Regions from separate parts of the Cytobacillus sp. IB215665 genome, predicted to be linked through region 1. Evidence: riboswitches for the same ligand, from Rfam matches in the RefSeq annotation. Region 1 holds a riboswitch; each other region holds the start of a gene.

The links. A riboswitch is a leader RNA that binds a small molecule or an ion and turns the genes downstream of it on or off. The one in region 1 is predicted to bind cobalamin.
Region 2: linked by a shared signal. The riboswitch ahead of SLH52_RS06425 (ABC transporter substrate-binding protein) and the one ahead of SLH52_RS10785 (ribonucleoside-diphosphate reductase subunit alpha) in region 1 are both predicted to bind cobalamin.
Region 3: linked by a shared signal. The riboswitch ahead of SLH52_RS19280 (energy-coupling factor ABC transporter permease) and the one ahead of SLH52_RS10785 (ribonucleoside-diphosphate reductase subunit alpha) in region 1 are both predicted to bind cobalamin.

What each region holds. Positions count from the first base shown of each region.
Region 1 covers NZ_JAXBME010000006.1:198,232-208,474, reverse strand. The annotation lists gene SLH52_RS10800 (GNAT family N-acetyltransferase) at 393-983, shown strand; gene SLH52_RS10795 (C39 family peptidase) at 1,048-1,866, opposite strand; gene SLH52_RS10790 (ribonucleotide-diphosphate reductase subunit beta) at 3,120-4,163, opposite strand; gene SLH52_RS10785 (ribonucleoside-diphosphate reductase subunit alpha) at 4,179-6,389, opposite strand; cobalamin riboswitch at 6,728-6,946, opposite strand; gene SLH52_RS10780 (hypothetical protein) at 7,199-7,411, opposite strand; gene SLH52_RS10775 (NUDIX hydrolase) at 8,007-8,519, opposite strand; gene SLH52_RS10770 (hypothetical protein) at 8,838-9,371, shown strand; gene SLH52_RS10765 (hypothetical protein) at 9,561-9,812, opposite strand.
Region 2 covers NZ_JAXBME010000004.1:35,701-45,943, forward strand. The annotation lists gene SLH52_RS06415 (response regulator) at 1-141, shown strand, start outside; gene SLH52_RS06420 (ATP-binding protein) at 138-1,913, shown strand; cobalamin riboswitch at 2,163-2,390, shown strand; gene SLH52_RS06425 (ABC transporter substrate-binding protein) at 2,677-3,708, shown strand; gene SLH52_RS06430 (iron ABC transporter permease) at 3,674-4,726, shown strand; gene SLH52_RS06435 (adenosylcobinamide amidohydrolase) at 4,734-6,212, shown strand; gene cbiB (adenosylcobinamide-phosphate synthase CbiB) at 6,212-7,174, shown strand; gene cobD (threonine-phosphate decarboxylase CobD) at 7,149-8,225, shown strand; gene SLH52_RS06450 (bifunctional adenosylcobinamide kinase/adenosylcobinamide-phosphate guanylyltransferase) at 8,222-8,797, shown strand; gene cobS (adenosylcobinamide-GDP ribazoletransferase) at 8,794-9,582, shown strand; gene SLH52_RS06460 (bifunctional adenosylcobinamide kinase/adenosylcobinamide-phosphate guanylyltransferase) at 9,603-10,034, shown strand; gene SLH52_RS06465 (cob(I)yrinic acid a,c-diamide adenosyltransferase) at 10,051-10,243, shown strand, end outside.
Region 3 covers NZ_JAXBME010000020.1:5,245-15,487, forward strand. The annotation lists gene SLH52_RS19265 (histidine phosphatase family protein) at 1-39, opposite strand, end outside; gene SLH52_RS19270 (MFS transporter) at 447-1,739, opposite strand; gene SLH52_RS19275 (MerR family transcriptional regulator) at 1,839-3,086, opposite strand; cobalamin riboswitch at 3,236-3,436, shown strand; gene SLH52_RS19280 (energy-coupling factor ABC transporter permease) at 3,665-4,435, shown strand; gene SLH52_RS19285 (energy-coupling factor ABC transporter substrate-binding protein) at 4,680-4,985, shown strand; gene cbiQ (cobalt ECF transporter T component CbiQ) at 4,972-5,748, shown strand; gene SLH52_RS19295 (energy-coupling factor ABC transporter ATP-binding protein) at 5,764-6,597, shown strand; gene SLH52_RS19300 ((2Fe-2S) ferredoxin domain-containing protein) at 6,632-7,012, shown strand; gene cobJ (precorrin-3B C(17)-methyltransferase) at 7,033-8,622, shown strand; gene SLH52_RS19310 (sirohydrochlorin chelatase) at 8,637-9,524, shown strand; gene cobK (precorrin-6A reductase) at 9,521-10,243, shown strand, end outside.

The DNA.
Region 1 (10,243 bases):
ATTACTAGCACAAATTAACATTCCTTCATCTAAAACAATGAAAGCCCTACCTCTCTTTCATCCTTGTGACTCCGATGATCACGCCAGTGAATTAGAAAAATTCAAAATATAGACTGGCATTATATAAAACTTGATAACAAACGTTCGATGCTAAAGCACCTAAGCCATTATAACATATCCATGTTAATTATCAATATGTTTATGGATTTATATTGGAAAAAATTTATATTACCGTAATTTTTTAGTTGGATTGAATATCTTTCAACTGGTAATAATATACTGAGTTGTTTACCTAACAATCATAAAATCAGTCAATTTTAAATTTGATAAGAAGTGTTACTTGTTACAGGTTGTCAGAATTGTACTTAAATAAAGTAAGGAGACATTATGTTATGAATTGGTATGAAAAATTAAACCAATACTTTCCTATTGAAGAAATGAAGTCTAAGGAGCATATGGAAGCTCTATTAAAAGAAAAGAGTAATATTTATTTCAAGGACGAAGGACTTCATCACGTCCTGATGTACGTCGAAACAGAAGAGTTCATCATGATCGATTATTTATTTGTCTCAAAAAATGCGCGAGGTCAAGGACTAGGACATAAACTTATTAACAAAATGAAACAGCAAAAAAAACCAATATTACTTGAAGTTGAACCGCTTGATTATGAAGATACAGATACAGAAAAGCGCTTTCGGTTTTATAAACGTGAAGGCTTTACACATGCAAAAAATATTACTTATCGCCGTCGGTCATTAGCAACTGATAAAGTAAATGAGATGGAAATTTTATATTGGACACCTCATAACGAAACAGAAAAAGACGTTGAACAAACGATATTCCGCAGCATGAAAAAAACGTATGAGAACATTCATACATATAAAGACGAAAAGTTTTATGGCCAGTCATATCAACCAGTTGATGAGGTTCTAACCTTTCAACATGATAATAATGATTCAAATAACTCTCATCCAGATTTATAGTTACTTTGTTCTAGGCAAACCTAGTCACAAGGTTCTCGTAAAACATTGACTAAGTTGATTTACATCAATCAACTTCATAAAAACTATGGTGAGCAACAGGATTTAATTTAAGAGATAGCGTAATAGCTTGACTTCCTAGTTGCTTCCAACCACTTAAAAAATCTTCACGATTTAGTTTCCTATTTTTTTCCTCAACAAGAGGGTCATTTACATAAACATACTTATTGTCGAAACCAGTCAATAGCACTGAATGTTCCTTTTTAGTTATTTTTATCGATCCTGAAGCTGTTTCCCACGTTTCCCAATATTTTTCTGGTACAACATTATAAATACTTGTTGTGATTACCCATACAGGTACTCCTTTCTTTATATAATCTTCGATTAATTCAAACGGTTTTCCAGTTAAATTAATAATTTGCCCAGGCATGTAGCGATTTGCAAGACTCTCAATTGGTTTATTGAACACAGCATAGCCATCATTATCATATGAATACATATCGCCAACAAACCCATCATTAGGGTCTCCGTACAATCCGTGCTTATAATAAGGTACTTTCGGAATTTTTTCTGCTAGTTCCATTTTATCTATTTGAAGTCCTGCATATGAAAGTAGCATCGCAAGACTAGTAACTTCACAACCTCTTGGAAGTTCAGGTAACTGTTGAAGCAGCGGTGCTTCAATGACCTTCTTCGATAGTGACTGTAAATCATTTGACTTGTATAACGCTACATTACCATTTTCTAACAAGTTGCTTCGGTGTGTTTTTGCTAATTCAATTGATAATAATTGGTTAGATTGATTTATACAACCGGCACTTAACATTACTATAATGAATAAACAAATAAAAGTATTTATTTTTTTATAGATAAGTACACCTCCCAAAATGAACTTCTTTCAGTCCAAATCATTTAAGCACTTGTTCATAGATGTTTTCGCATTGAAAGAACTAAACACGAATAAAACTAACGTTAGGGGGTATCTTTTCTTGGATTAAAGACTATAAAAATTATAGAATACACATCAGCTACTAGAATGTAAGTGAATAAAACCTATTAAATAAATAAACACGTATACAAAAACGTTTTTAGCATCTTTTCTTTTGTAAATTTGTGATAACTATATAAAAATCACATCTTGCAGTTCTCTTTTGTTTATAGCTACACCGTTTACACATTAGAGCCTAGCTAAAAGGAATTAGATTATTAAGCACATTTCTAATTCTCTATTAATATTACTATGCTTTGAATTTGTTTTAACAACTTTTATATAAAAAATATAGTATTTTCGATGATTACCACTATCGAATCGAAAATAGTCAAAGTGAATTGATAAATAAAATGTTCAAGGTAATGCTGAATCAAAATATAAATATTTCCATAGAAGAAATGAGCTCACATGTTACACTTCCTAAGAATAAGTACCTTACTATATATACTCTGGAGTTGAACCTATTGGAATTAGCCTTACCATAAAACCTCATGCTCCAGATGCTTATTTTGTTGCAAAAGAGGCTTTTAGCAAAGAAGCTTTTAACATTCTAAACCTGTTTAAGAAACTAGGATTTACATACGAAAGTATTGATATAGCATCTTTTTTAGCTGATGGTAATACATTCTATTCTATTTCAATTGAAGACCCTAATGAATTAAATAGCTTAGAAACTTTAATTGCCCAAACTAAAGAAATTGTTGGTAAAAAATAAAAATTTCCTTTCCAATCTTCACTATCGTACAACTAACACTTTTGTTTATTCTGTACATATTGAACAACATCTAGGTGCATTTATACTTTAATGAGAAACGGTAATGTATTTTTGATTCTGCTACTAATTAAGCTTTGGGGTCATACGTACTCACAAGGATTTTAGGTCATTTAAGAAGCTAATAGTTCTCTAAACAAAAAGCATCTCTATTGATTGAGATGCTTTTTTTGACGTGGTTTAATTAAATAATCTTCAATATCCATACCCTTAATGTATGGTACTAGTACTTTCCGATAGTATATTCATTCAGTTATATTCCATTTTGAATGCCCCTCTAAAAGGTTGTGTGGGTAAGATGTTTAAAAAAAATGCAAAAATTCCACTCTGAAATACCCCTTAAGTCTCTAGAAACCATTCATAAAGCTTTCATTTTTTACAAATCATCAAAACCATTCACATCGGATGCTTTTGTATATTGACGAGATTTTTGTTCAAAAAAATCTGTTTTACCTAAATCGACTTCTTGGTAAGCGATAATCCACCGCAATGGATTTTTTATCGGTGCATGAGGAAAAACACTTCTACCATACCCCAATTGATGGCAACGTTTATTGGCCATATATTGAATGTATTGCTCCAATTCCTCAAATACAATTCCATCCATTTTATTACCTATTATTTCACGTCCCCATTCAATTTCTAATTCTGCTGCCTTCCGGAACGCAGTAATTGCATACTGCTCTAGTTCTGGGGTGTTATACTCTGGATTTTCCTTTAAAACTTCTTTATATATTTTTTCAAATAAGCCTACATGAATTTGTTCATCTCTATTTATATAATTAATCATCGTTGATGTTGCAACCATTTTTTGATTGCGTGCTAAATTATAAAAGAAAGCAAAGCCACTATAGAAAAACAAGCCTTCTAAAATAACATCATATATAATCGAGTGCAAAAAGTTTTCAATGGATGGCTGTCTAGTAAAATCTTTATATCCATTCGTGATAAAGTCATTACGTTTTCGTAATGTATTTTCTGTACGCCAATATTCAAACACTTCATCCTGAATTTTTTTTGGTACAATGCTTGATAAAACATAGGAATACGAGTGATTGTGAACGACCTCTTGCTGAGCCAGCATAATCATAAGTGCATTGACAGAAGAATCTGTAATATAGTCAGCAACCTTACTTGCATAGTCAGATTGAACGCTATCTAAAAGAGCTAATAATCCAATGATTTTTAAAAACGCTTCTTGCTCAACTTGAGAGAGCTGTGGAAATTGTTTTATATCCTTGCCCATATTAATTTCAAACGGTGTCCAAAAGTTTGCTAACATTACTTTGTATTTTGGGTATGCCCAAGGAAAACGGACGTCATCCCAGTTTAATATATTTGAACTTGCCCCGTTGATCATACTTGTCGAACAGTTAGGTGCTTGTGTATCCATAAGCTCTCGTTTTGCAATTGTAATCATCAATATCCCCCTCTTCTAGCTATGACAGCTATCGCAATCTTCAATGTTTGCAGTCGATGTTGACCGTACATAATAGGTTGTTTTTAATTCGTTTTGCCAAGCAAGTGTATGAAGCTCCAATAATTCTTTTGCCTTTATGTCATTCCGAACGTAAATATTAAATGAAATCGATTGGTCGATATGACGCTGTCGTTTCGCATTTTGCATAATACTCCACTTTTGGTCAATAGTATAAACTGACTTGTAATACCAATTTGTATGAGGTGTTAAATCTGGAGCAGTAACTGGTATTTTATAATTCTTTTTCTCTTCAGAGTATTCTTTTCTAAATATCGGGTCAATACTTGCTGTAGACCCTGCAATGATCGAAGTTGATGAATTAGGTGCTACTGCAAGCAAATAGCCGTTACGAATACCGTGCTTCTTAACATTTCCTTTTAACTCAATCCATTGCTTTGAATGATATCTTCTGTATTCGAAATATTCTCCTGATTCCCAATCTGATCCATAAAATGCAGGATAGGGTGTTTTTTCCTTCGCCAACTCCATGCTAGCTTGAATCGTTTCGTATCCAATTTGTTCATACAGTTCATCACAATAAGCGACAGCTTCTTCACTTTCCCACGCTATACCTTTTAATGCTAATAAATGGTGCCACCCAAATGTACCTAACCCAATCCCTCTATATTTTTCATTTGTTATTTCAGCTTGTAATACAGGAATTGCATTTAAATCTATTACATTATCAAGCATACGAACTTGTATTTTTATTAACCGGTTAAGGACATCATCCTGAACTGCTTTAGCTAAAGAGATTGATGATAAATTACAAACGACAAAATCGCCAGGCTCTTTCACAGTAATGATTTGTCCATCATCTACCTTTTGTTCAACAACAACTGTAGGACTCATATTTTGCATAATTTCTGTACACAGATTACTACAATATATCATTCCTTTATGTCTGTTTGGGTTTGCTCTATTTGCTGTATCTCGATAGAACATATATGGTGTTCCTGTTTCTAACTGTGAAATCATAATAGCCTTGAAAATGTCTATCGCCGCTACAGCTTCTTTTGAAAGGTTCGGATTGTTGACACATTCCCAATATTTATCTCGGAAAGACCCTTTGCCAAGCTCTTCATCAAAATAATCCTCTAATGAAAAACCCATTATTTTCCTTACTTCGTGTGGGTCAAAAAGATACCATTCACCTCGTTCTTCAACAACCTCCATAAATACATCAGGTATACACACTCCAGTAAATAAATCATGTGTACGCAACCTTTCATCTCCGTTGTTTAATCTCGTATCAAGAAACGACAATATATCCTTATGCCATACATCTAAATAAACTGAAATCGCTCCTTGCCTTTGACCAAGCTGGTCAACAGACACCGCCGTATTATTTAACTGCTTCATCCAAGGTATAACCCCTGATGAAACACCTTTAAAACCCTTTATGTCACTACCTCTCGCTCTAATTTTCCCTAAATAAACACCTATCCCTCCACCATTTTTAGATAAATTCGCGATATCTGTATTCGAATCATATATTCCTTGCAAGCTATCATCAACTGTATCTATAAAACAACTTGATAACTGACCATAGCTTTTTCCAGCGTTAGCAAGTGTTGGCGTTGCAACCGTCATATACAAATTTGAAAGTGCCCAATACGATTCCTTAATAAGTGCTAATCTCTTTTCCTTATTTTCGTTCATCATCAATGTCATTGCAATGATGAGAAATCGCTCTTGTGGTAACTCAAATACTTCTCCTAGATGAGACTTTGCCAAATAGCGATCTGATAATGTTAATAAACCGATATATGTAAAATGTTGATCCCGCTCAGGTACGATAATGTCTGCTAATAAATCAATTTCTTCTCTTGAATATTGTGCCAGTAATTTCGGACTATAAATTCCCATCTCTGTCAGCTTTAATAGCAATTGATAAAATGAGCCATAGTGGTAACCTGACTGCTCACCTCTATTTTTAGCCGCTTTTTGATAAAGCGAATCTAGGTATATATTTGCAGCAAAGAAAGTCCAATCAGGTTCTAACGCTGTAATTCTTTCCAATGCTGATAATATTAACACGTTAGTTAGTTGGTCATTATGCCATTCATCTTTATTCTCAAATGCTAGCATTAATTTCTCTCGATATTCATCAAATGATAAATGAGGAAATCTATCAGCTATTTTTTGAACATAATCTAAAACCATCTCAGACGTACTACCAGCCAACTGCTCATATTCAACTAATACTTTTTGCATTCTTTCCATCCCCTTTTAATAAAAAATGCGAATGAACCTCGTCTACCTCCAACAAGCATTGAAATCATTTTACATGCTAGAAAAATGTGAAGTGACTCGATGGGTTAGAAGGCAGAGCTAGGCTTTGTTCATCCTAACAAATATAAAAAAGCTCATCCTTAGTAAGATGAGCGAACAGAACGATGGATATGTAAAAGAGAGAATTATCACCCTTTTAGGAATAATCATTCAAAAAATGTTTGAATGATTTTCTTCTCCTCGTCCTATTCTCCCAACTCCCGAAGAAAATAGTACTTCATAAAAAAGGCAGGTCTCCTGACTTGTGCTTCGCTTTACTTTAAGCCCTTCCCATGAAATCGTACTTCACAGTGGTTTCGCTTATTTCATCAGCACTTACAGTTGCGGGTACAGTTTTGGATTTTCACCAAATTCCCTATAAAGAGATGTTCTATATTTTCCGAACATCATATACGTCGATTTTCGACACCTTTTTTACTAGATAACAAAATATTGTATTATCAACTTAATTATACTACTAAATATTGAATTTCAATTTAAATTATAATAGGTTTTGACATTTCTTGCAATAAAAATAGATTGAACTACACGCCGCTTAATATTTTTATGTGTTGTTTACTCTTTATAAAAACTTTCCGTCAAATAGCTCTTAAACTGTCTTTTTTTGATTATTGAAGGTGCGAATTCAAGACAAATAAAAAAGAGATTGATAATAGTATTCAAGCCCCCCCATTGTTTGGTTAATAAGCAAACTCAGAAGACTCTTTAATTAAATTGCCATCTCCATCATAAAAAGAAAACAACCAATTTTCACCCATTTCTGTGTTATCAACCATATTTAACAAGAACAAATTATTTTCTACTGAAGACTTTCTTGTAATCCTTTCTGATGGCAAAGTGTTCATCTTAGGTAAATCATAACTAACACTTATTTCTTTTACATTTTTAGGCATATTCACTATTCCATACAGATATTTCTCACCAGTGTCTGAGTTTGTTAAGAAATAGTGTGTAAAGAAATAGTCTGTAAGAAATCCAGTAAGGTTAGCATCAGATAAACCAATTGATGATGAGTTTTCCTTGTTGATTTTAAAGTGTCCTAATTGTTTTTTGTAAGTGTTTCTCTATCTTTTGTACGATATTTGAAAACAAGTACTTTGTCCTTTGTAGCGTTAAAAACATCTAATACCTCTCATAAACTATTATTTCGGTTAATTGCCTTTATTATTGTTCGATATGCCCAATCCATAATAAAGAGATTAACATCACTGATGCAAAAATCATTAAGATTTTTTTTCGACATCAAATTCACCAACCTATTTTTTAATCACTCAAAATATTTTATACCTCGTTAACCAACTCTGTTCCTTTTACTCAATACCCATTATTTCGAATATTCAGTTCTAAGGAAATCCCTTGTTAATGAACCTACCCCTAAAAAAATACGCTAATCTGTACATCAGATTAGCGCTGTTATGTTCAAGACTTAATTTCATGATTTCCTTCAAAGTCACAATAACTACCTTCCGTTGTTGCTCTAATTAAAAATTACCTTTTATACAATTGCTTTAATTCATTTAGTACGAAAGTTTCACGTTTCAACCAGCTATTTTTCTCAAACTGATTCATAAGACTTTCATTTTTTTTAAGTGCTTCTTCTATGGAAACCCATCTTGGTTTGAATTCAAGTACAGACTCATATTCATCCAGTTGTTGAGAGATGTATTCTTTATTTGTCAATTCACACAGATAATAATGTGAAGTCATTTGGAATAATTTATCTTTAATGTATTCGTCCATATTTCGTTCAATTACCGTTCCAACTTTTTCTTTAACGACACAGTTCGTGTATCCAGTTTCTTCTCTCACTTCACGGACTAGTGTTTCATAATGGCTCTCATTCTCTTCCACTCCACCTCCTGGAAACTTATAGTCCCCTCTATTTGAATGAACTAGTAAAATATGATTTTTCGAAATAATTATGGCCCTAATTGCTTCTCTGTAAATGATCCCGTTATATGTTCTATTATTGTGCAACTCTAGTATTTTGTTAAAATTCAAATTTCCACCTCATTACTTGATTTCAGACTATTCCCATTTAACTTCAGAGCAATTATTTCAAATGTTCAGTACTTAGGCAATCCTTTTCACAGAATATAGCACTCTAATGAAAAAGACACTAAACTTTTATTTCAGATTAGTGCCTCCGCTGAATAGATTAAATGATAGGTACATCTGTTTAACGATTAGGCATCGTAAAAAAACAATTTAATTTAAAAGAAATAATCTATATGCAATAAGTCGTGTATACTTCTCGGTTATTAATTTACTTAACAAGGCGTTCAAAATATTATGTTAAAATATGTTAAGGGGGTGCATATGAAAAAATCAAAGGGAAAGAGATATTTAAGTTTTATCATATTAATTCTAACAGTTGCTCTAACAGGTTGTTCTTTAAGCCCAGATTTCGATACGTATGAAGGACATTCTTTAAGAATAGCAGTGGTTGGAGAACCACCAGCTGTAAAAGAGCTACAAGTTATATTTACAGAAGTTTCATCCGATGAAATGACAAGTGAAGAACTGAAGTCTTATGATGCAGTCTTTATTAGAGAGGATAACCTTTCAGAGGCTTCTGAAAGCCAATATGCAGACGTTTACTTAAATTCAAAAATTCCATTTTTCTTTATCGGAACTGATAATTATATTCCTTTTACTGAAAAAGATTTAAAGTACGACAAGACTTCAAATTGGACTGCTGGTAATAGTTATTCTGTTGGTGTTCTCACATCACAAGAAGAAGACACATTAAAAAAATGGGAATATGGTTTATATAATGATAAAAAGACTGATGAACATATTGAAGAAATGTATTCAAGAATTTTCAAGACAATTAGTTTATTAAATCAATAATAAAAAATGAGCATAACGAATATGCTCATTTTTTTACTGCGATTTTTGTTGTTAATTAAGTTACTAATTTGCAACCTAATTGAATATCTTTTTTTACTGTTATTTATAATTTTGTACATCTGAACCGAACTCTTTACTATTTAATTGCCTTTGTTTCCTTTTTATTTTATGCTCCTAATATTAAGGTGATTAGCCCCCTTTCTTTGAATTCGTTAAAGAAATCACTACTAAAATAGTACCAATTAAAAGTTCTACGACACTTAAAATATATGGAAACCATCCTAATATATTATTAAGAATAGTATGCAATTTACCTGGTGGATCACTCCAGCCGCTCAAGTTGGGGATGTAAGTTGATATTGCTAAATGTATAAACCCTAACAAAATAGTACCACTCAAAATAAGAAACAAACCTAAAATAAATAACCTGTCTTGTTTCATATTATCCCTCCCATTTATTCACCCTTTTATTTCACCTGAAGTATCTAATATATTTAGGTCATTGTAGTCTCTTCAAGAATGATTATCCGTTAATTATTAATTTTCTTTAAACATCCTTATTTTACAATATGACACCGTCAATAAAGAAAGACACCCTTCTTCAAGAAAGGCGCCAAGTTAATGAATAACAAAATATCATAACGTATCTTTAGCCAATCAATGAACTCAATAATGATTCACCGTTTCTTCGATATTTAACTCTTTTATAGGGAAAGGCGAATGTATCCCGATCTTGTTATTGCTTCATTTTCTTCATCAAGGTAAAAGTCTATTAATACAGTGCGATTTTCGAGGTCATATATACTGTGCCATAACGTCCTTGTTGGACATTGTGATTCTCTTATGTGAGATTGGTCATGAAAAGAAACTTT
Region 2 (10,243 bases), on a different contig from region 1:
GAATTTTTTGGTGACTTACGTACTGTTGATACACACGTAAAACGTCTACGTGAAAAACTGAATCGTGTTTCTGAAGAAGCAGCAAAAATGATCGTAACTGTTTGGGGTGTGGGTTACAAGTTTGAGGTAACCAATGAATGAAACTTTGGCGAAGTGTAGTAGGGAAATTATGGTTTACCATTTTGCTATTAGTTTCATTCGTATTATCAATTCTAACCGTCCTTTTACTCCAGTTTTTTGAAAATTATCATGTCAATGAGGCAAAGAATGATTTAACAAAAACAGCAACCAAAATAGCCTCGATTATGGAAGAATATGATGATAAACAATTAGCACGGAATATTTCATGGGAATTAATTGATGAGATGACGAAGGTCATTATTGTATATGATAAAGAAAATTATTGGTATTCACCTGATAGTAATGTACTAGAAAACCTACCAATATCATCGATCTTTAATGATAAACAACTAGCTAGGGTGTTTACAAACAGGGAAGTAATAAGCGAAAAGAAATACTTACATGAAATCACAGCTCCAGTAGATAAAAACAGCCAATTGTTTTTAGTTGCTGCACCTTTAAAAGTTTCTAACGAAGAAAATGGCGCAGTAATTATATATCAGTCATTAAGGGCTGTTGAAGAGACATCGCACCAAACAACTAAACTAATACTTTTAGCTGCGGGAGTCGCAATTGTTTTAACGACAATATTTGCTTTTTTCTTGTCAACTAGAATAACTTCTCCACTGCTTAAAATGAGAGAAGCAGCGTTCGAAGTGGCAAAGGGGAAATTTGATACGAAGGTACCGATTTTAACGAATGATGAAATTGGTGATTTAGCTACTGCTTTTAATCAGATGGAGCGACAATTAAAATATAATATGAACGCGTTAAGTCAAGAAAAAGAGCAGTTATCTAGCATTTTAAGCAGTATGGTTGATGGTGTAATTACATTTAATAAAGATGGCTCGATCTTAGTTTCAAACCCACCTTCTGAGCAATTTTTGCAAGCATGGTATTATGAGCAAGGTAATTTAGAGAAGCCTACGGAAGAGCTACCATCAGAGGTTCGAGAATTGTTTAAACAAGTTGTTTCTTTTGAGAAAGAACAGACGATAGAAATCACATTACAAGGTAGGAATTGGGTTATCGTCATGAGTCCATTATACGATAATAAATTTGTCAGAGGAGCTGTCGCAGTACTTCGAGATATGACTGAAGAACGAAGGTTAGACAAGCTACGAGAAGATTTTATTGCGAATGTTTCCCATGAATTAAGAACACCAATTTCTATGTTACAAGGATATAGTGAAGCGATCATTGATGATATTGCTAGTAGCGATCAAGAAAAGAAAGATATCGCAAAAGTAATATATGATGAATCTTTACGTATGGGTAGGCTAGTGAATGAACTGTTGGATTTAGCTAGGATGGAAGCTGGTCATTTAAATTTGCATTTAGAAGAGATAGATATTCAGCCTTACATTCAAAGAATAATTCGCAAATTTCAAGGATTGGCACAGGATAAGTTAATTACATTGGATGTGCATATTAACGTAATACATAAAACAATTATGTTTGATCCTGATAGGATTGAACAAGTATTAACAAATCTGATTGATAATGCAATACGTTATACTGATGAGCAGGGAACTGTTGTTGTACAAGTAAATTCTATAAAAGATGGTTTGAAAATTGACGTCAAAGACTCTGGGGCAGGAATTCCTGAGGAGGACTTACCATTTGTCTTTGAACGCTTCTATAAAGCAGATAAAGCTCGAACGCGAGGACGTTCAGGTACTGGTCTTGGCTTAGCCATTGCAAAGAATTTGATAGAGGCACACGATGGAAACATCTTTGTTCATAGTAAAATTGATGAAGGAACTACATTTTCATTCTTTATACCACAATAATAAAATGCGCAATTATGTCATGTTAAGTTTTTGCCAAGCAGTCAGATTATTCTTGTCAATATATTAATAATCGGGTATTATGAAAAAGAATTTTTAAAAAGGCTCATTTCGTATATGGAGATACGATTGTTAATAAATTAGAATGATAGAAGTGGTATTTTAAGCAATCAGCTTTATACTTACCGTCTTTGCATGAGTAACAATAATCAATGCGTAGACAGCCTAAAAAATAAATAGTGCTAGGTGTCTTTTCTTATATACTACATAGGATATCAAGAGAATTTTAAAACATTCTCATAAAGACTTAAAAGGGAATTCTAGTGTGAATCTAGAACTGCCCCCGCAACTGTATTTGTGGACGAAATGATATTACCACTGTATGGAATAATAATATTATACATATTGTTAGCCATATGGGAAGGATCAAAGTAGGATGAAGCATGAGTCAGTAGACCTGCCAAGCACTATATACGTTTTCAATTCTTCGGGGATTGAGTATTGAGACGGTCGAGTAGTGTATTTATTAATAACAATACATTTATGATGCCGTCTAACAGCTCATCCAATTCGGATGGGCTTATTTCTATTTAGGCTTATTTCTTAAACATTATTGTTTCCTTACCAACAGAGGATAAAATCATTCTCATCGTTGTATAGAAGAAAAGATGCCACGAAACTCTAGTTGTGAACATGTATATTTCCTAATACGAAAAACAACAATCAATGCGAAAACAGCCATATTACAAAAGAAGGAGAAAAAAAGATGTTAAACATTAAAAAGTACTTCCCCACTGTCTTTTTCGTTATTTTATCATTCATTTTATTAGTAGGTTGCGGTCAAACTGAGGTAAATAATAATGCTGCCTCTACAAACGGAGAGCAGGAAACTAAAGTTGATGATAAAGCAGAGTCTACAAACGGAGAACAGGAAACTAAAGTTGATGATAAAGCAGAGTCTAGCTTTCCAGTAACAATTACGGATGGATTAGGTAATGAAGTGACAATAGAAGAAGAGCCACAAGCAATTGTGTCGATAATTCCTAGTAATACAGAAATAGCTTTTGCGTTAGGTTTAGGTGATAAAATGGTTGGTGTTGGTGATTGGGCTAATTATCCACCAGAAGTAGCCGAGATAGAAAGGGTTGGAGGAGCAAAATTTAATGTTGAAAAGATAATTTCATTAAACCCAGACGTCGTTCTTGCCCATGCCTCAAGTGCCCATAGCTCTACTGAAGGTCTTCAACAACTACGAGATGCTGGTATAAACGTGGTCGTTGTTAACGATGCATCATCATTTCAAGCAGTATATGACTCAATTAAAATGATTGGCACTGTTACAGGAACAGAAGAAAATGCAGACAAGATCATAAGTGATATGACAGAAAAATTGAATCTTATTAAAGACAAATCAGCAGAAATTAAAGAAGCTGATCAAAAGGTAGTTTGGATAGAGGTAGATGCTCAATTATATACAACTGGAAAAGGTACTTTTATGCATGAAATGCTCGAAGCGATTGGAGCAATAAATGCTGCTGGTGATCAAGAAGGTTGGCCACAATTTACTGAGGAAGATGCGGTATTACTTAATCCAGATGTTATTGTTATTACATATGGGTATTATGTTGAAAATGCAGTAGAACAAGTATTAAATCGAGATGCTTGGCAAGAGGTACCAGCAGTTAAGGATAAGCTCGTATTCGATATTAACTCGGATTTAGTAACAATCTCTGGTCCACGTTTAATTGAAGGAGTAGAAGAACTTGCAAAAGCTGTCTATCCTGACATTTATCAATAAAAGCCGTGTTCTACCATATATTATTACTGTATGTTTTGTAATATTTTCAATTTTGTTAGGGGTTTCGATAGGGACGTTATCGATTCCCTTTTCTACTATTTTAAACGTTATTTTTTATAGTGTTTTTCATTTAGGATCAATAGAGACGCTTGATACAGCAGTAGTTAATATTATTATGGCAATACGCTTACCCCGAGTGATCCTAGCTTTTATAGTTGGATCTTCTCTAGCGATTGCAGGGGCTGCATTTCAAGGGTTGTTAAAAAACCCATTAGCAGACCCTTATACACTCGGAGTATCTTCTGGAGCATCAGTTGGAGCAGTAATTGTGCTTTTTTTTGGTATACATATCCCTTTTATAGGGAAATTTACTTTACCGATATTTAGTATTTCTTTTGCCTTTCTATCTCTCATACTCGTATTAGTGTTTGCCCGGGCGGTTGAGAAATCCATTTCTGTGGAAACGATCATTTTAACTGGTATTATATTTAGCTCATTTTTAGGGTCTATTATTTCTTTAATGATTGCACTTACTGGTGAAGAATTAAGACAAATCATTAACTGGTTATTAGGTAGTGTAGCGATGAGGGGGTGGGATTATATTAAGATTATTCTACCTTTTTATATGGTAGGCACTGTATTACTACTCGTTAATGGAAGAGAGTTAAATGCATTCTCATTTGGTGAAGAATCAGCTAAAGTTTTAGGGGTTAATGTGGCAAAACGAAAAATGACCATTTTGGCAGCTTCTTCACTATTAACAGGTGCAGCTGTTGCCGTGTCAGGAACAATTGGTTTTGTAGGTCTAGTTATCCCTCACATTACAAGACTATTATGGGGCGCGAACCATATTCGTCTATTACCATTATCGATGCTTAATGGGGGGGCATTTTTAGTTATTGCTGATTTAGTCGCTAGAACAATTATTACTCCACGTGAGCTACCCATAGGAGTCATTACAGCCTTAATTGGTGCACCTGTGTTTGCTTATATTTTTATATCGAATCGAAGAGGATGATATTGTCATGATTAATGTAACGGAAGTTAGTTATCATTATAATCAAAAAAAGGTGTTGGATGATATTAACTTCACTGTTAAAAAAGGAGAAATTTTAGGTATAGTTGGGCCTAATGGCAGTGGCAAAACAACATTATTAAAATTAATTTGTGGAATGGTACATGCTAATACAGGCGACATCAAAATAAAAGGCCAGTCGATAACAAAATATGAGCAAAAAAAACTAGCGAAAATCATTGCGGTTTTACCTCAAACTATTGAAGCATCATTTAATTATTCAGTTCAAGAAACAGTTAAATTAGGTCGATATGCTCACCAAAAAGGGCTATTTCCTCAGTGGACAGATGAAGATGAGAACGTTGTAAAAAAGTCTATTCAACTAACTGGTTTAACGGGAATGGAGCAAATGAGCTTAGCATCTTTAAGTGGTGGAGAGCGTCAAAGAGTGTTTTTGTCACGTGCATTATCACAAGAGCCTGAAATACTCATGTTAGATGAGCCAACCAATCATCTAGATATATCGTATCAAATCCGTTTACTAGATTCTTTATCACAATGGTCTAAGACATCAGAATTAACTGTTATTGCAATTTTTCACGATCTTAACTTAGCAAGTTTTTATTGTGATAAAATTCTTTTGCTGAATAATGGAAAAATGGTTGCGATGGACGCGCCTAATAAAGTACTTAACGAAAGAGATTTAATGAGCGTATACCGAACACAATTAACTGTAGGTGAGCACTCTACAGTACCGAAAACATTAATATCACTCGTCCCCAAATTACCTACTTTACAACAAGAAAATGGGTTGATGTCACAAATATCAATGGACACATCTAAAGAAATAATTGTTATAAAGACTAAACAACCATTTAAAACACTTTCTTCAGCAATAATTGGTGATGGAATTGGTTGGAAAAGTACCTTTGTAAACCGTCACGTCCACAAAAATTATGATTGCAGCAATCCAAAACAAGATATGGCATCATTTCTGCAAAGCCATAGTATGAATAGTCATGATTGTATCGGCATGATGACCGCAGCAACATTAGAAGATGTAGCTACGGAAACGCTTACTCTTGATAACCTTAACATATTTACAGTCATAACCGCAGGTACATCAAATGCAGTTGATGTGAGTAGAGCAATACATAGAGAAGAAGAGGTGGTTTATCCAGGGACGATTAATATGATGATCTTTATTGAAGGTAGACTTACGGAAGCTGCATTTGTACAAGCGATAATGATAGCTACTGAAGCAAAGACAAAAGCGCTCCATGATGAACATATAATGGACCCTTTGTCAGCAACTATAGCAAGTGGAACCTCGACGGATAGTATTGTCATAGCAGCATCTCAGACAAACAAGCTTATAGAATATGCAGGATCTATTACTCCTGTTGGTAAAGCGATTGGGCATACTGTTTATGGAGCGACAAGGAAAGCTATTCAAAATAATAAAATAAGAAGAAGTGGTCGTGAATGATAGAGCATATCTTTGCAATTATTATTGCGCTCGGTTTAGATTTTGTAATAGGAGATCCAAAATGGCTTCCCCATCCAGTTAGAGGTTTTGGCTGGATGATTAAGAAGTGTGATAATGCGTTAAATGAAGGTAGGTTCAGAAAAAGCAAAGGGGTAATAACAGTCATAGTAGTTTGTGGTTTTGCAACAGTCATTTCTGCGGCAGTTATATTTTACCTATATTCATTACATTGGGCCATTGGCATGCTTGTTGAGGCACTGTTTATCTTTACAACAATCGCAACGAAAAGTTTAAAGGAAGCCGCCATTGAAGTTAAGCTACCTTTAGTTGATCAAAATCTAGATTTAGCTCGAGAGAAATTAAGCTGGATTGTTGGAAGAGATACGATACAGCTTGATGAATCAGAAATTGTTCGTGGGGTCGTTGAGACTGTAGCCGAAAATACGAGCGATGGTATTACAGCCCCTTTATTTTTCGCAATACTTGGAGGTGGCCCTTTAGCTGTAATGTATCGAGCAGCAAATACGTGCGACTCAATGCTTGGCTATAAAAATGAAACATACCGAGAATTTGGTTGGGCGGCGGCGAAATTTGATGATTTATTAAATTTTGTTCCTAGTCGAATATCTGGAGTATTAATGATTGTTGCAAATGTTGCATTGACAAAGCAGTCATTAAAGAAATGTATGAAACTCTTATTTCGTGATGCTAGCAAACATCCCAGTCCTAACAGTGGGTGGCTAGAAGCGGCGATGGCTTCGATATTAAGTGTTCAGTTAGGAGGGATTAACTATTATAAGGGCGTTGCATCCAATAGAGCGACAATTGGTGAACCCATCGTTGCACTAACTGTAAAGCATATAGATATGGCAAATCAAGTGATGATCAGAACGGTTATAGCGTGTACTATTTTCTATGTTCTAGGAGGGATGTTCATTGAAAGTACCAACACATGGCGCTAATCCTAAAAAACTGTACGAGGCATATAATATCGCACCTCCAAAAAGGATAATAGATTTTAGTGTTAACACTAATCCTTTAGGAGCTCCTATCACCTTAAAAGACGAATTTAACAAGAGCTTCCACTTTGTCACTGAATACCCAGACATTGAGTCTAGTAAACTATATTCGGCTATTTCTCACAGGGAGAATATTCCAACTTCAAAACTATTTGTTGGGAATGGTGGATCCCAATGTATTTATTTATTATCCCAACTGTTTGCTGGGAAGAAGGTAGGGTTACTAGAGCCAACTTTTTCAGAATATCGAACTGCTTGTACCGCTTATTCATGCCAAATTGAATCGATTCTATTAAATGAATCTAATAACTGGCAACCTCAAATTAATCGTCTTAAAGTCCTCATTAGAGAAGTTGATGTGATGTTTCTTTGCAATCCGAATAATCCTACTGGGACTGTAATAGATGAGGCTATACTACTCGACATTATTGATTATGCAAAGATACATCATACAACAGTCATTTTCGATGAGGCGTTTTACGATTTTTGTGAAACTTCAATATCAATGGTCAAGTATATACAAGAATACAATCATGTTATTATTTTACGCTCACTCACTAAAATGTACCATTTAGCGGGGGTCCGCTTAGGTTATGTGGTTGCATGTGAAAGTATAATAGAACGTTTAAAGACGCTACAGCCACCATGGAGTGTAAACGGAATCGCTCAACATTTAGGTGTGTTATGCATAAGTGATAAAGCTCATGTTGCTAAGACAAAACAATTGGTTGATGAAGAGAGAAGGAGAGTATTCCAACAACTTACACAGCTTCATTATTATGTTTCTCCTTCCACTGTAAATTATTATTTACTGAAAGACCCCGTATATAATAATCAGCAAGATTTGATAAGCTATTTATTGATGAATGGGATTGTACCTAGACACACGTACAACTTTTCAGGGCTTGATGGTAAGTATATAAGATTAGCTATTCGGACAATAGAAGAGAACAATTATCTGTTCGAAGTTTTAATGAGGTGGAAGAACAAATGATGGTATTTGTCTCTGGGGGTGTGAGAAGTGGTAAAAGCAGTTTTGCTGAACAAGTAGTTGAAAAATTAGCTAATAACTCAGAACAAGTTCATTATATTGCTACGTCAAAAGCTGTGGATGCAGAAATGCTTGAACGAATTAGCAGGCATAAACAAGATCGTAAAGCTTTGAAGCGGGACTGGATACTTTGGGAACAACCATACAATATAAATAACCTTATTTCTAACTTTTCAAGTAGCAATCTTATTTTAATTGACTGTCTGACGATTTTAGTAGCAAATGAATTGTTTAGAGAAGGGTGTAATTGGACGAGTAAAGAATATGGTAAGAAATTAATACAAGAGCTTTTAAGCACGTTCTATATGTTAAATGAAAAATGCAAACATATTGTCATTGTATCCAATGAATTGTTTTCAAGTGGGATAGCTTCAGATAAGGGGTCCTATATGTATATGTATGTGCTTGGTAATCTTCATCAAGCAATCGTTCAAGCATGTGACGAAGCTTATTTTGTTCAATTTGGCATTCCTCAATTAATGAAGAGTAAAAACGAGATGAGGGAATTACGTTGAGAATCATCAATGGCTTTTTATTAGCAATTCAATTTTTTACGACTATTCCTTTTAAAAAAAACATTCAATGGGATTCAAAAAGTGGAAGATGGTGTGTCCGATTTATTCCTCTTATTGGTCTTATTTTAGGTATTTTACTAGCTAGTATACATACGTTATTCCTTAATTACTTTTCGATATCAAACGCGGTGATGGCTTTATTTCTTATGTTTTTCTCAGTTTTATTTTCTGGTGGACTACATGTTGATGGGTGGATGGATTGTAGTGATGCATTTTTTTCTTATAAAGATACGGATCGTAGACTAGAGATCATGAGTGATGCTAGAGTTGGTGCTTTTGCTGTGATCTCATTGTTATTCTTATTTGGCTTTCGTTATTTATTCATCTTTGAATCTATGGGTTCCTCTATTATAACTATCGCTTTACTAGTTATACCCATTTTATCTAGAACGTTTATGGTATATTTGCTAGTCACAACACCACTTGCAAAACACGAAGGAATGGCGGCTGCATTTAAAAAACATCTAACCTCAGCTGAAAAGAAATACGTTTATGCAACTGTTATCTTAGTTTTATTACTGCTATACTTCTTCACTCATTTAACCGCTATGCTATTTACAGTAATATTAATGATCGCATCTTTCTTTCTTTTATTTACAGGAAGAGCTTTTATTGTGAAGCATTTTGGGGGCATGACAGGAGATACGTTAGGTGCTTTTGTTGAAGGAACAGAAACGGTGTTATGGTTCATTTGTTGGCTTTATGCTTCTTACTACATATTATAATCGAATGAGGGGGAAGTACAATGCATTTTGTATGTGGAGGTGCCTTCCAAGGAAAGCGGAAGTGGGTAGTGGAAACATATCAGTTACTAACTAAGGAAAGCTGTTGCTGGATATGTGGATATAATGATGAGACAAGTGAAATAAAAGAAGGTTTTTCGATCGTAGTTATCGAAGGAATAGAAGCGTTAATAAAAAAGTCCATTGATCATTGTGTAGATCATCAGTTACGTAGTTTGTGGCAGGAGAAAATAACTCAATGGTTAAATTGGGAGAATGAGTCTGAAGAAAATCTAGTTATCCTTATCGGTACAGATATTACTCAAGGTCTTGTGCCAATTGAAAAAACAGAACGTCTATTGCGAGATATTGTAGGTTGGTGTTATCAAGACATTGTGCAACAATCTATTAGAGTTGATAGAATTTGGTGTGGTATAAGTGAAAGAATAAAATAAAGAGGAGTAGATTACTTTGAAGCTATATACACGATCAGGTGATAAAGGACAAACAAGTATAATTGGTGGTAGAGTAGATAAAGACCATGTTAGAGTAGATGCATACGGAACAGTAGATGAGTTGAATTCCTTTGTTGGACAAGCTATGACGTTACTTAAGGAAGAAACATTTGCTGATATATATAGTGAATTAGAGAAAATTCAGCACG
Region 3 (10,243 bases), on a different contig from region 1:
AGCATGAGCATGGCGCACAAGAAATAAGTTTGTTTTCATATAATCACCTTCATTTATGTTTGATATTGTTTTTTTCCACAGCTCGTTTCTTTTCTTACTAAGATATAAACACGGATAAAGCAGTTAGTGGCATCTTTTTTTACGAAGACTATAAAAACCATATCCTACATATCAGTTGCTCGAATTTAAGTGAAATAAAGCAACAAAGATAACAAAAGGCTGTTTTAGTATACTTTGCTGTTATATCAATATTTTTTAGAAGAAAAGATGCCCCGAAGCTTGAGTTGTTCTCATATATATTTATTAATAGGAAAAACAATCGAAAACAGCCTAACAAAAAGTGCCTATTAAATTAGCATTCCTTTGCTGCTAAAATGCAAATAGCTATTCCTTAGCTGATATGCAGTAACTTAATCGCATACAGCTTCAAAACTTTTTTAACTAGATTAAGGTGCTTCCGCATTCTGTGTATGGTGTCTCAACGATATTGATCTTATTTCTTTCGTGAAATACATATATAAACTTATGCTTAACAGTGTTGATCCTCCGACTAATGGTAGCCAATAAGGTGAGATGATGTTTAGTAGTGTTCCTGACAGTATCATAGCGATCGGTACAACGGTCTTAACAATAGTTAAGCCAGTACTTATAACTCTCCCTCTTAACTGATCAGGAACCGTTTGTTGAATAAACGTCATGATAGGGATATCGACAAATGATGAAGAAATCCCAAAGCCTATATTTAATACACAGTAAAATATTGTGTAAAAAATAGGGTGATAAGTTTGGTTAAAGAGCAATGGTCCACTAATGAGGATTGTTAAACTGGAGATGATCATAGTCATAAGTATTAAAAACTTATGATAATGTAACTTTGAAATAAATTTTCCAATGAAAATAGCTCCAATTAGCATACCAATTGGAAATGCCGCTTCAATGATTCCGAATGCAGTAGAAGGAAGCTTTAGAACATTTGTAATAATAAATGGAACTGGGATTGTTGATGATAAAGTAATAAAGAAGTTAACAAGTATTGACAGAACGATAATTGTCCGTAATTTTTGTTGAGAATAAATATATGAAAAACCTTCCTTTAGTTCTATGAAAAAGTGGTCTTTTTTTTTGTTAGGAGAATTTTTTTCGTTGAATCGGAAATTAATAAAGCACTCACTTATACTTGAAATGATAAAGGAGATAGCATTTATTAATATAAAGGTTTTTATATTAACAAAAGCAAATACCATTCCTCCTATAATTGGTCCTAAAGTAAAAGAAATTGAAAAAATCATTCTTGTGATCGCGTTGATCTTCATCAAGTTATTTTCATGAACAATATTTGGTTTAGATGATTCGATGCTCACACTAGCAAATGTACTGAAGACATTTAAAATAAATGTAATTGCATAAATCCAATATAAATGGAGTTCATGAAGACTAATTACATATAAAACAAGCAGCACCACGCCACTTAATACATCACTAAAAACTAGTATGAATTTACGGTTCAGGCGGTCTGTGATAACTCCAGCTACAGGTCCTAAAATAATGGTCGGTATAATAGATAATATTAAGTTTGTTGCAAATGAAAGCCCTGAACCTGTTTCTGTCAAAACATATAAACTGATAGCAAATGAGTAAACGAAAGATCCAAATAACGAGACAATGCTTCCAAATGAAAGTAAGATCAAATTTTTTACATCAGATTTTGGATCAAACATTTGACTTAATTTATTCCTCAATATTTCCCCCTCCTTTATAGTAATCCTAATTCATCGGGAAAGGGCAATAGCAAGGTAGTATTTACGTTTTTTTTACGATGAAATTTACAAAAGGTCGGGTTAACCCAACCTTTTTCCATAATATAGATAAGTATACATCTTCTCACCATCTAGTAATTGCAATTCATACTTTCCAGGGGATTGATCAACTGGAATAGAGACCATATCGTCGACAAGGTCATAGCGTAAAGTTTTTAATTTCTCTTTGATGTTATTAAGTTGAAAGTTTTGTCTATAAGACGGTTTGATTTCATTTTTTATATGATAGTTTTCATACGTCAAATATGCACCGATTAAATTACTTTCTTCTTTTAAATAAAGCTGTACTTCCTCTATTAAAAAGTTTTCATGTTGAAAGCTATGCTCTGAACTGCCTGTATCAATTAAAAAATCGACTGCTTCTTTTTTTAATGGAATATGTAGGAAATCAGAACAAATAAATAAGATGTTTTTCTGTTCTTCATAAGTTTCTAAAATACTTTTTAATACGTAATGTCGTTGGTAATCATGATCAACCGCAATATAGAGGCAATCTTTAGGCAAGGAGTTATAGATATGCCTTAATGAGAAACCAATTCCGGTACCAAGATGGAGCAGTATTTTATGCGTTAATTGTTCAAAATTAACCCTTTTATAAAACCAGTCAACAGCCTGATATAGATGATCTAAATATTTTTTATCTGTTTCCTTAATGTAATCTGATATAAAATAGTTGAATTCATTCATCATATGACTTGGACTTTTAACGTCGTGAGCATGATGAATGGTTTGTGGGGTGAAGAGAATTCCGTCTTTAATAAAGTGTTGATGCTCACAGTTACATTGAAGAACACCATGTAAGATTTGATTGTTAACGATGTCTCCATTTTTAATGCTTAAAGTAGCCCCGCATTTTTTACATTCTAAAAGTGGGAGCACTGATAAGCTCATACCCATTTTAAGCTGTTTAGGTTTATTCGTTGTATTTAAATGGGTAAGTTCATTTTGCAAATTTTGTCTCGTTTCTTCGTATTCGACTATTTTATGTTCTATCGTATGTAGCTTTTCTACAAAAATCTCTTTGTAAAATTCGTTATTTTCTAGTGCGGATAATTTGCCAAGTCTTTTATATTGAAAGATTGTTTTTATTTCACTTAACGAAAAGCCGAGGTTTTTTAAGTAAATAATATCCTTTACATCTCTGTGGCATTGTTCATCAAATTGATACTGTCCGGATGCTTTCTCAGGTGTTATTAAGCCAAGGTCTATGTAGTGTCTAGTTGTATTTATGCTTATTTTATTTTCTTTAGAAAATTTTCCTATTTTCATAGTTAGTCACCTTAACTTGTTTTATTAGAAATCAAATTAATATTTATTATATTATACACGTACTATTAGAAATTTCCTTTCACAAATATACATGCTATGAAAAAAGCTAGACTCATAATTTATTTTAGAATATACTGAATTATAACAACTGAATGATGAAATAAACAGGTGTTGTGCATAAGTAAAAGCTGTGTACAACTTAAAAGGGAAGTTCGGTGTAAAGCCGACGCGGTTCCCGCCACTGTAAGTCTGAGCAACCTGCATATGTGTCACTGTTTCGTAAAGAAATGGGAAGGCGCAGGAAGTGTTGAAGATAAGTCAGGAGACCTGCCTGTTTAAGTAACACGATTGTAACCTACGGGAATATAGGGAGGTGTTGTTAAGAATTAGTATGTAAACATATAGTTAATACTGACTTTTTCTGAGCACTCGATCCTTTATGGTTTGAGTGCTCTTTTTATTTTACATAAAGGCTCTTTCGGAATCTTCTAATTTTGTGTAGTAACCACGAGCAATATTCGTGTGTATATCAATATATTTAGAATCAGCCTTTATAAACATGGGGGAGAGCTTCACTGATGAAAAGAAAACATGCTTGGCTAATCGTAACAATTATTATTGGTTTGACTAGTTATTTTTGGCTGAATTCATTTCGGCCAGTATATGCGATGCACATAATGGAGGGCTTTCTGCCGGTTGGGTGGGCTATTTTTTGGTGGGTTTTAACGATTCCATTTTTGGCTGTTGGGATGTACTCCATCCGAAAAAAAGTGAAAGAAAACCCCGAGGTGAAGACGATGCTTGGGCTATCAGGGGCATTTGCATTTGTGTTGTCAGCATTAAAAATCCCTTCTGTAACTGGAAGTAGTTCACATCCGACTGGTGTTGGGCTAGGTACTGTGCTTTTTGGTCCAACAGTCATGAGTGTACTAGGGACGATTGTATTAATGTTTCAATCATTATTGCTCGCTCATGGCGGCATCACAACACTCGGTGCAAATGCATTTTCAATGGCTGTTGTAGGACCAATGGTTACATATTTTGTATTTAAAGCAGGCTTAAGAGTAAATTTCTCTTTTGCAGTCTCAGTTTTTTTAGCAGCAATGTTAGGAGATCTCAGTACTTATACTGTGACAGCTTTTCAATTGGCTCTGGCATTTCCGACTGAGGTTGGAGGGGTTGTAGCATCATTTATCAAATTTGCTGGGATTTTCTCTTTTACACAAATTCCTTTAGCAGTGAGTGAGGGACTATTAACTGTAGTAGTTATGAACTTGCTTGCAAAATACAATGTTCGAGAATTACAGCAATTAAATGTTCCAGTTAGTATGAGTTCAAAGAAGGCTTAGAACAACAAGGCAGCATTTTTTAGCAAAAGAGAACTAACTCAATCAATTATGCTACAGCCATTTTTCCAGTTTTTCGAAAGATTCTGATCGTATATGATTTTTTTCACTTCCATTTGAGTATCTGATGTGTATGAAATGCGAAGAAAAGATGTCCTGTACTAGTTAAATGCTTGCTTAGCTTTTATTACGAAAAGCAACTATTAATGCGAAAACAGCTATTTGAAACAAGGAGGTATGTTAATTAATGAAAAATCTGATTTTGATAGTGTTGGTCATCTTGTTGGCTATTGTTCCTTTAGTTATACAGCAGGATGCTGAATTTGGTGGGGCAGATGGACAAGCTGAAGAAGCGATTGGTGAAATAGCACCTAATTATGAGCCTTGGTTCAACGTATTATGGGAGCCACCAAGCGGTGAGATAGAAAGCTTGCTATTTTCCTTACAAGCGGCCATAGGTGCAATTATAATCGGCTATGTTATCGGCTATGGTAGAGCACGAAAAAAATTCTCCCCTGAATCTTCTAGTGAGGTGAAGCATGCTTCGGATTGACCAGCTTGCTTATTTGAATCAGCTACGACATGTTCACCCTATTGAGAAAGCAGTTTTCACATTTTTATTTTTGTTTTTCTGTCTTATTACAAAAAGTGAAGTTATTGCTGTTATAACTTTGTTAATCATGAGCATGGCAATAGTTTTCGGTGCGAAAATCTCAGTACGTGATTATATAAAACTACTTTTATTACCATCATTCTTTTTGCTTTCTAGTGTTATACCTATTCTTATTTCGATTGCACCGTATGACTACAAAGTAATTAATTCGTTATGGTCAATGACTATTGGTACGTGGCAGTTGTTTATAACTACAGATAATATATCAATCGTCACAAGCTTATTTTTTACCGTTTTGTCAACTGTAAGTTGCATGTATTTCTTAATATTATCTACGCCGCTTCATGATATTTTATGGCTTCTACAGAAAATGAAACTACCAACACTATTTATTGAACTCGTTGCATTCACATATCGATTTATTTTTGTACTTTTAGATAAAGCCCAAGAAGTCTATATCGCACAAGCTTCTAGACTTGGCTATCAACATTACCGTCTATCAATTTATTCTTTAGGTCAGCTAGTAGTAGGGGTGTTTGTAAAGTCTATGAAGTACGCAAAAGAACTACAAATAGCAGTAGATACACGTGGTGGACAAGATGGTAATTATGAAATTGAAAGCAGCTATAAATATCATCCACTGAACTGGGGGATCGTAGCGATATCAATGCTGACGCTTACATTCGTAGCATCAGCTATGTAAAAGGAGTTCTGTTTAATGAGTACACCAATTATAGAGCTTGAAAACATTACATACCAATATCCTGATGGGACTGATGCTATAAACAATATTTCTCTATCTATTGAACAAGGAAAGAAAATTGCTTTGTTAGGAAATAACGGGGCTGGAAAGTCAACATTGTTTTTACATTTCAATGGGATTTTACAACCGACGAGTGGTTCCATCTGTTTTCAAGGTGAAACGTTACGGTACAAGCGCAAAGAGATAAAGAGATTACGTCAACAGGTAGGGATTGTATATCAGGATTCTGACTCTCAATTATTCTCATCTAGTGTTTATCAAGATATAAAATATGGACCTAAAAATATGGGGCTTTCTGAGAGCGAAGTAGAGCTAGCTGTGGACAAGGCAATGATGTTAACGGAAACGACTGCATTAAAAGAAAAGCCACCTCATTTTTTAAGCATTGGCCAAAAAAAACGAGTTGCCATTGCGGGAATTGTGGCCATGGAGCCGAAGCTCATGGTATTAGATGAACCGACAGCAGGGCTAGATCCATACTATGCTAAGAAAATTATGAATGTATTACATGATATTCAAACAGAGAACAAAACAATGATTGTGTCTACACATGATGTGAATTTAGCTTATGAATGGGCTGATGAGATCATTGTAATGAATGAAGGGAGGATCATAGCTCAAGACAAACCTGATCAAGTATTTCGAGACGATGCGATTTTACAAAAAAGTCACTTAGAGAAACCGTGGATCATTGATGTCTTCGAACAGTTAAGAGTGAAAGATCGATTTAATTCATGCACCATTCCAAAAACAAAAAATGAAATAATGAAGCTTTTAGCAGAAATATAGAACTTTACATCTTTATTGAAGGGAGAGGATGAAATTGACGACATGGAATTTACAAGGGACGAAACACCACGTGTTGATATGTAATGGTTCAAGCTGCATGAGAAAAGGTGGTGAAGAAGCTACAGTAGCTATTCGTGAAGAAATTGAAAGGCTAGGTCTCGATTCAACTGTTCATACGACAAGAACGAGGTGTAATGGTAGATGTAAGGATGCGTGTGTAGCAATCGTCTATCCAGAGGGTACGTGGTACGAGAAGGTTACACCAGAACTAGGTCGCCAGATTGTTTCCGAACACCTTGCACAAGGAAAGCCCCTTACACATGCGATGAGCTATACAACAACAAATACGGGGATGCAGTTACAAGGTGATCGTCCACTTGGGATTTCGAAAGAAAAAGCAGTGGTAAATAAGTAAATGAATAAGGAGGGGTTAGCTTGAAGGGAAAATTACTCATTGTCGGTTTCGGGCCAGGTAGTGAAAAGCATATAACTAACAGGGCCAAGGAAGCCATCGCTGAAAGTGATTGTGTTATTGGTTATAAAACATATGTAGATCTCATTTTAGATCTTATAACAGATCAAGAAATAGTAAGTACAGGCATGTCAGAAGAAGTAAGTCGTGCACAAGCAGCGGTTAAGTTAGCGGAAGAAGGAAAATATGTGGCTGTAATATCAAGCGGAGATGCTGGAGTATATGGCATGGCTGGCTTAGTATACGAGGTGTTAATTGAAAAAGGGTGGTCAGAACTTGAGGGAGTTGAGGTAGAGGTTGTTCCAGGGATTTCTGCAATTAATTCATGCGCTTCGTTGTTAGGTGCTCCTGTTATGCATGATGCTTGTACGATTAGCTTAAGTGATCATTTGACTCCTTGGGAGCTTATCGAAAGAAGAATTGAAGCAGCCGGCCAGGCTGATTTCGTCATCGCTCTTTACAATCCAAAGAGTGGGAAGCGAACGAGACAAATTGTTGTAGCGCAACAAATTCTATTAAAATATCGTTCTCCAGACACACCAGTTGGTTTAGTAAAAAGTGCATATAGAGATCGACAGCATGTCGTTATGACGACTTTACAGGATATGCTTGATCACGATATTGGTATGTTAACAACTGTGATTATTGGGAATTCCACTACGTTTATGTATGATAACAAAATGATTACGCCAAGAGGTTATCAAAGAAAATACACATTGCAAACACAAGAGCAGAAGTTGAAACCACATGAACGGCTAAAAAGAGAGAACGAGCCTTGGGCATTGCACGGAGGTAAGGAAGAGTCTCCTTCAGCTTTAGATATGGCAAATAAGGCAATTGCTATGGTTGATCAAGACAAAGGGGTAACGAATGAGAGGTCAACATATGCAGGAACAAATATTGAGTCAATTTTTGAAGTAGCTGTCAGTCCAGGTGTCGTTAACAAAAAGTTTACGCCGCAGCAAATGCTTGTTCTTGCAGATGTCGTTGGTGATAAAGGAACGATGGAGTATACAATTAATCACCAGATTTTACTTCATATTCCTACTACAAGCCCTGAAACAGTCACAAATAAACTAACGGATGTTGGCTTTTTACTAGCACCGGTTGGTGATGTAGCGACTATGAAGGCATGTGATTTTTGTGATGGAGAGAAATTTGACTCCATATCGCAGGCTGAGGAAATACAAGCATTAATAGGTGGTATTGATGTTCCAAAGGAGCTTCATATCGGTTTTAACGGCTGTGCGATGGCTTGCTATGGTGCAGTGAATGATGATATTGGCATCGTATTTCGCAAAGGAAAATTCGACCTCTTTCTCGGGGCGAAAACCGTTGGTAGAACTGCTCATGCTGGACAGCTAGTCGCAGAAGGGATTGAACCTGAACGTCTGGTTCCATTAATACAAAATATCGTAGGAGAGTATAAGGAGAAGGGGCATCCGAACGAGCGCTTTCATAAATATTATAAACGTGTAAAGGAAATACAAGGTTACCAGTATAAAGATGTGTCACCAAATCTATCAATTGAACCGGTACCATGTGCTGATTAAAAGGAGGATTATCAATGAAGGCAGTGTTATTTGTTGGTCATGGAAGTAGAGATCCAGAAGGAAATGAACAAGTATTAAAGTTTATAGAAAATATGAAACCTAGTATAGATGATAGTTTATTAGTAGAAGCGTGTTTTTTAGAGTTTGAGTTACCAAATATACTTCAAGGGCTGGAAGCTTGTGTGAACAAAGGGGCGTCGCATATTGTTGTCATTCCAATAATGCTACTTCCTGCGGGCCATTCAAAGATTCATATCCCTGCAGCAATTGATGAGGCAAAAGAGAAGTATCCTCATATTGATTTTACATACGGTAGGCCGATAGGTGTTCATGATTTAGCACTAGACATCTGTACTAATAGACTAGTAGAGGCTGGAGAGAAGATAGATGATCCTAAAGAGCATACAGCAGTAATTTTGTTAGGTCGAGGAGGAAGCGACCCTGATGCGAATAGTGATTTGTATAAAATTACAAGACTGCTGTGGGAACGACTTAAATATAAGATCGTTGAACCTGCTTTTATGGGCGTCACTGATCCTCTTATTCGTGAGAGTATTGAGCGATGTATGAAGCTAGGAGCCAAAAGAGTTGTTGTCGTACCATACTTTTTATTTACAGGTATATTAATTAAACGTCTTGAGCGGTTGATGGCAGATTTTCAAACAGAATTCCCATCAGTAGAATTTGTGTTAGCAGAATATTTTGGGTTTCATCCAAAACTTGAATTGATTTTGCATGACCGCATAGCTGAGGCGTTAAAAGATGAAGTTAAGATGAATTGTGATACGTGTCTGTATCGTTTAGAGGCGATGGAACATATTGATCATCACCACCATCACGATCATGATCACGGTCACCACCATCATCACCATCCTGACGTGAAGACGGAGCATGTTAAATGATTCTATGTTTAGCAGGTACAAGTGACGCAAGAGAACTTGCGATAACTTTGAAGAATGGCGGATACTCCCTGCTTACAACGGTCGTCACAGATAGTGCAGCGATAGAGCTAAGAAAAGCTGGACTTCCTATAAAGGTCGGGAGATTAAATGTAGAAGAGATGGTAGAAGTTATTCAACTACAAAATATTGAAACAATTGTGGATGCAAGTCATCCCTTTGCGGAGGAAGCATCTAGAAACGCTATACAAGCAGCTAGAGCTGCAAATATTCCGTATATAAGGTATGAGAGGCAGCGAGAGCATATTAAGCACGAAAAAATCATCACAGTCGAGAGCTATGAACAAGCGGCTGAGGTTGCTGCTAGCAAGGGTGGCGTGATTATGCTCACGACGGGGAGTAAAACATTACAAGTTTTTGCTCAAAAGCTATTAAATTTACCAAACACTCGCTTGATTACTAGAATGCTACCGCGCAAAGATAATATGGAAAAGTGTGAGCAACTTGGTATTCTTCAGAAGAATATTGTCGCCATTCAAGGTCCGTTCACGAAAGAGTTTGATATTGCGCTTTACAAACAATACGGTGTTACATTGATGATTACGAAAGAGAGTGGAAAGGTTGGGTCTGTTGATGAAAAGCTAGCAGCAGCTGCTGAGCTAGACATAGAAACAATCGTGATCAAACGACCAAGCATTGAGTACGGCCTTACTTTTTCAACT